Linked DNA regions of Collimonas fungivorans Ter331. The protein of the gene in region 1 interacts with the protein of each later gene in a pairwise test. Links are inferred from orthologs where the notes say so. Each region holds a gene or a part of one and is shown on either strand. Other genes may lie near its edges.

Region 1 (2,966 bases):
AGATGCCAAGATAACCTCCTGTGGAACGGCGTGGCGATGGATGCAAAGCGGCATCTATCTTGCGCTACAAGCTGGTGTTACGAAAGGTCCAAGATTGGCTATATTCATAGGTCCACTGCGAAGCGACCAAGCGCTTACCCGGCATGTCCTTGCAACAAGTCTCAACCGGATCTGTAGCTGACTACAGGCTGTCATGTAGTTTCTTATTTGGGTTTTCGCACCAAAACGAGGCTTCCTTAAAGCCAAGTCCCATTGTGGTGCATTTTCTTGCCGATATTTTTGTGCACGTACATCCCTTGATTAACAATCAGCAAAAGCAGTGGGTAAAACGCCCCACAAGGGGCGCCGGCTATCGAAAAAACGGCAATTGGCACAGTTGGCATGGGTTCTGCTATGGAAAGTCCGAGGAGTACTGATTTAGCGGTTTTTCATTCAACATACCAACAGGGACATCCATGAAAAAGCTGATTTTAGCCGCAACAATAGCAGCAAGTTTCTCCGCAGGTCTCGCCCATGCCGAAGACGCCAAGCCGGATAACGAGATCAGCTACAACATAGGCGCGGTCAACGACTACCGCTTCCGCGGCATCTCGCAAACGCGCCTGGACCCGGCGATACAGGGCGGCGCGGACTACACCAATAACCCGACCGGGCTGTATGCGGGGACCTGGCTATCCAACATCAAGTGGATCAAGGATGCGGTCGACACCGCCAACACCGGCACCGGCGGCAAGGGTTCGATTGAATGGGACATCTACGCCGGCAAGCGCGGCGAACTGCCGGGCGGGTTCACGTATGACGTCGGCGGCCTGTATTACTACTACCCGACCAACAACTATAGCCAGATCGGCCGCAACGCCAATACCTTCGAACTGTACGGGCAGCTCGGCTATGGTCCGGCCTATTTCAAGTACTCACATGCACTGACCAACCTGTTCGGCACGGTCGACAGCAAGGGCAGCGCTTACTACGATGCAGGCGCCAATATCGACGTCGGCGCGGGCGTCACGCTGGGACTGCACGTTGGCCACCAGACTGTGGAACACGCCAGCTTTTACAGTTACACCGACTGGAAAATCGGCGCGACCAAGACCTTCGAGCAGTTGGCAGGCGTGACTTTGGGGCTGGCTTATGTCGGCACCAACGCCAAGGACAACGCGTATGTCAGCCCGGGCGGCAAGAACCTGGGCCGCGACGGGGTAGTGTTTTCGGTAGCGAAGACTTTCTGATCAACCCGCAACTGGACAGCAGCAACGCGGCGCCGGGCGCCGCTCCACCAAACAACACGAGGCCGACATGAAACTGATTACAGCAATCATCAAACCATTCAAGCTCGACGAGGTGCGCGAAGCGCTTTCGGCGATTGGCGTACAAGGCATTACCGTGACCGAGGTCAAGGGTTTCGGGCGCCAGAAAGGGCATACTGAGCTGTACCGCGGCGCCGAGTACGTGGTCGACTTCTTGCCAAAGACAAAAATCGAAGCGGCGGTGGACGACAGCATCCTGGAGCAGGCGGTAGAAGCGATTGAAAACGCAGCCCGCACCGGCAAGATCGGCGACGGCAAGATTTTTGTATTTGATCTGCAGGAAGTTATTCGTATTCGTACCGGTGAAACCGGCAAAGATGCAATCTAAGGGGATAAAAAATATGAACATCAAAAGTACGTTTGCTACGATTTTGGCGGCTTGCACGCTGATCGCGGCTACTTCCATGTTGCCGGCGTCAGCCGCCGACGAGCCATCAGCAAGTGCTAGCGCCAGCGTAGCAGCAGCCAGCGCCGACGCCCCAGCTGCTGCGTCTGCAGCAGTTGCCGCGGCGCCAGCCGCTTCAGCGCCGGCCGCAGCCGCACCGGCTGCCAGCGCTCCTGCCGCCGCCGCGCCGGCCGCGCCGGTGCCGAACAAGGGCGATACCGCCTGGTTGCTGGTATGTACCGCGTTCGTGATCCTGATGACATTGCCGGGCCTGGGCCTGTTCTACGGCGGCCTGGTGCGCAGCAAGAACATGCTGTCGGTGCTGATGCAGTGTTTCACCGTGTTCTCGCTGATCATTGTGCTGTGGATACTCTACGGCTACAGCATCGCGTTCACCGAAGGCAATGCGTTCTTCGGGGGTTTCAGCCGCCTGTTCTTGCATGGCATGACGCCGGATTCCGCCGCCGCCACGTTCAGCAAAGGCGTTGTGGTGCCTGAGTTTGCCTATGTGGTGTTCCAGGGCGCGTTTGCCGCAATTACCTGCGCCTTGATCATCGGTGCTTTCGCCGAGCGCGCCAAGTTCTCCGCGATCCTAGTGTTCACCGTCTTGTGGTTCACTTTCGCCTATCTGCCGATGGCGCATATGGTCTGGTTCTGGCCTGGTCCGGATGGCTTCACCGACGCTGCCGCTGCAGAAAAACTGACCGCTACCGGCGGCTGGCTGTTCCAGAAGGGCGCGCTCGATTTCGCCGGCGGCACCGTCGTGCATATCAATGCCGCTATCGCCGGCCTGGTCGGTTCGTACGTGATCGGCAAGCGCGTCGGTTTCGGCAAGGAAGCGTTCAAGCCGCATAGCCTGACCCTGACCATGGTCGGCGCCTCGCTGCTGTGGTTCGGCTGGTTCGGTTTCAACGCCGGCTCCGCACTGGAAGCCAACGGCAGCGCCGCACTGGCTTTCATCAATACCTTGCTGGCGACTGCCGCTGCGGTATTGAGCTGGAGCGCCGGTGAATGGATCGGCAAGGGCAAGCCTTCCATGCTGGGCGGCGCTTCGGGTGCTGTCGCAGGCCTGGTGGCGATTACGCCTGCCGCCGGTTTTGTCGGCCCGATGGGCGCGCTGATCATGGGCTTGCTGGCAGGTTTCGTCTGCCTGTGGGGCGTCACCGGCCTGAAACGCTTGCTGGGTGCGGACGATGCGCTGGACGTGTTTGGCGTGCATGGCGTCGGCGGCATCATGGGTGCGCTGCTCACTGGCGTGTTCGCTGCGCCTAGCC
Region 2 (3,178 bases), 3.3 Mb from region 1 along the record:
GCACCTGGGCGATATCGGCTACGTGATCCAGCAGCACGCCGAAAAAGCCGGCTACAGCGTAGTCCGCGAATTCTGCGGCCACGGCATCGGCAAGGTATTCCACGAAGAACCGCAGGTATTGCACTACGGCCGTCCGGGCACGCTGGAGCGGCTGGAAGCCGGCATGATCTTCACGGTCGAACCGATGATCAACGCCGGCCGCCGCGATATCCGCGAAATGGGCGACGGCTGGACCATCAAGACCAAGGATCGCAGCCTGTCGGCACAATGGGAACACACCGTGCTGGTGACTGAAACCGGCTACGAAGTGCTGACCGTTTCCGAGGGTACGCCGCCGCCGCCGGCATTCATCCAACAAGCTGCCGCTGCAGCTTAGTTGAGCCGTATTCGCCCCGCACCTACATGACGACTCTTGCCGCCACACTCAAAAACCAGCTTAGAAGCGAGCGGCAAACCATCATCTCAGCCTTCCTGGCGGACGGCAAACCCGGCGAACTACTGACGGCGCTGCGGCGCAGCGTCGACATCGCCCTGACGCAAGCCTGGAAAATGCTGGAACTGCCGGCCAGCGCAGCGCTGGTGGCGGTCGGCGGCTACGGCCGCGGCGAGCTGTTCCCGCATTCCGACGTCGACGTCCTGATCCTGCTCGAGGCCAGCCCGGATGCGGCGCTGAAAGGCAGGTTGGAACAGCTGGTGCAGCTGTTCTGGGATATCGGCCTCGAAATCGGCCACAGCATCCGCACCGTGGACGAATGCCTGAGCGAATCAGCGGCCGACATCACGGTCCAGACCAGCCTCCTGGAAGCGCGGCTGGTGAGCGGCAGCCACCCGCTGTTCTTGCAGCTGCAGGAACGCTGCAACGCCGCCATGGACGCCTGCGCCTTTTTCCAGGGAAAAATCCTGGAAATGCGCCAGCGCCACGTCAAATACGAAGATACGCCGTACAGCCTGGAACCGAACTGCAAGGAGAGCCCGGGCGGCTTGCGCGACCTGCAAGTGATCCTGTGGGTGGCGAAGGCCGCCGGCCTCGGCGAATCCTGGCCCAAGCTGGCCCAGCGCGGCCTGATCACGGCCGCCGAAGCGCGCCAGCTGGCGCGCCAGGAGCGCGCGTTCAAGGATATCCGGATCCGCCTGCACATCTACACCAACCGCCGCGAAGACCGGCTGGTATTCGACGTCCAGACCCCGATCGCCGAAGCGCTCGGCTTCCAGACTACCGAAACCCGGCGCGCCAGCGAATACCTGATGCAGCGTTATTACTGGGCAGCCAAGGCGGTGACCCAGCTCAACACCATCCTGCTGCAGAACATCGAAGTGCAACTGTTCCCGCAACCGATGGTGCCGCAACGCATCAACGACCGCTTCAACCATCTGAACCGCCTGATCGACATCGCCCACGACGACCTGTTCAAGACCACGCCGTCGGCCATGCTGGAGCTGTTCCTGCTGCTGGCCCAGCACAGCGAACTGAAGGACATGACCGCGCGCACCCGGCGCGCCTTGTGGCACGCCCGCGTCAAGATCGACAACAGCTTCCGCCGCGATCCGCACAACCGCTCGCTGTTCATCCAGATCATCCAGGCGCCGCAAGGCATCACCCACGCGCTGCGCGGCATGAACCAGACCAGCATCCTGGGCCGCTACCTGCCGAACTTCCGGCGCATCGTCGGCCAAATGCAGCACGACCTGTTCCATGTCTACACCGTCGACCAGCACATCCTGATGGTGGTGCGCAATGTGCGCCGCTTCACGATGAGCGAGCATGCGCATGAATATCCGTTCTGCAGCCAGCTGATCGCCAATTTCCCGCGCTCCTGGCTGCTGTATGTCGCCGCCTTGTTCCACGACATCGCCAAGGGCCGCGGCGGCGACCATTCCAAGCTGGGCATGACCGACGCCCTGCACTTCTGCCAGCAGCACGGCTTGCCGCCGGCGGACACGGCGCTGGTGGTGTTCCTGGTCGAGCATCACCTGACCATGTCGCAAGTGGCGCAAAAACAGGACCTGTCGGATCCCGAAGTGATCCTCAACTTTGCCAATACGGTCAAGGACGAACGGCACCTGACCGCGCTCTACCTGCTGACCGTGGCCGACATCCGCGGCACCAGTCCCAAGGTATGGAATGCCTGGAAAGGCAAGTTGCTGGAAGACTTGTACCGCATGACCTTGCGCGTGCTCGGCGGCGAAACGCCGTCGGCCGACCGCGAACTGAAAAACCGCCAGGAAGAGGCGTTGAAAACCCTGCGCCTGTACGGCTTGCCGGAAGACGCCCACGAAACCCTGTGGCGCCAGCTCGACGTCGCCTATTTCCTGCGCCACGACGCGTCCGACATCGCCTGGCAAACCCGCTCCTTCTACAACCAGACCGACAGCGCCAGCCCGATCGTCAAATGCCGCCTGGCGCCGATCGGCGAAGGCTTGCAGGTCGCGGTCTACACCAAGGACCGGAACGACCTGTTCATCCGCATCTGCAGCTATTTCGACAGCAAGAATTTCAGCATCCTGGACGCCAAGATCCAGACTACCCGGCACGGCTACGCGCTCGACTCTTTCCTGATCAGCGCGCCGCTGTTCGCCAAGCACTATCGCGACATCATCAACCTGATCGAGCATGAGCTGACGCTGATGCTGCAAACCGACAGCCCGCTGCCGGCGCCATCCAAGGGACGCTTGTCGCGCCTGTCGCGCACCTTCCCGGTAACGCCGACGGTCGACCTGCGCCCCGACGAGCGCGGCCAGTACTACCTGCTGTCGATCACCGCCAACGATCGCACCGGGCTGCTGTTTTCGGTCGCCAGCGTGCTGGCCAAGCACAAGATCAACCTGCATACCGCCAAGATCATGACGCTCGGCGAACGGGTCGAAGACGTGTTCCTGGTCGACGGCAATGCGCTCAACCATGCGCGCCTGCAGATCCAGCTTGAAACCGACCTGCTGGACGCGCTGCATATCTGATCCATTTTTATCCCTCTTATTTTTTGCACCTCATGACCGAACCATTACGCCTTTCCAAACGCATGTCAGAACTCGGGCTATGCTCGCGCCGCGAAGCCGATGAGTGGATCGCCCGCGGCTGGGTCCGGGTCGACGGCGTCGTCGTATCGGAACTCGGCAGCAAAGTCCTGCCCAGCCAGCGCATCAGCGTCGAGCGCCAGGCCGCGGCCGAACAATCGAAACG

What was found.
Region 2: the proteins of CFU_RS21650 (region 1) and CFU_RS06850 interact in binary tests that used the Escherichia coli proteins (3 or more experiments, as listed by UniProt). The link is inferred for Collimonas fungivorans Ter331 from one-to-one orthologs.

The regions. Positions count from the first base shown.
Region 1 is NC_015856.1:4,867,126-4,870,091, reverse strand. What follows is about bases 74-2,965. They hold CFU_RS21650 (P-II family nitrogen regulator), read left to right. Parts: upstream 74-1,296; coding sequence 1,297-1,635; downstream 1,636-2,965. Other genes in these bases: CFU_RS21645 (ammonium transporter), read left to right, coding at 1,649-2,965; CFU_RS21655 (TorF family putative porin), read left to right, coding at 456-1,229. In the rest of the region: CFU_RS21660 (GNAT family N-acetyltransferase), read right to left, coding at 1-54; more of CFU_RS21645, read left to right, coding at 2,966-2,966. UniProt on the Escherichia coli protein: Involved in the regulation of nitrogen metabolism. Regulates the activity of its targets by protein-protein interaction in response to the nitrogen status of the cell.
Region 2 is NC_015856.1:1,566,362-1,569,539, reverse strand. The notes cover bases 75-3,178. They hold CFU_RS06850 ([protein-PII] uridylyltransferase), read left to right. Parts: upstream 75-402; coding sequence 403-2,955; downstream 2,956-3,178. Other genes in these bases: CFU_RS06845 (pseudouridine synthase), read left to right, coding at 2,988-3,178; map (type I methionyl aminopeptidase), read left to right, coding at 75-376. Outside these bases: more of map, read left to right, coding at 1-74.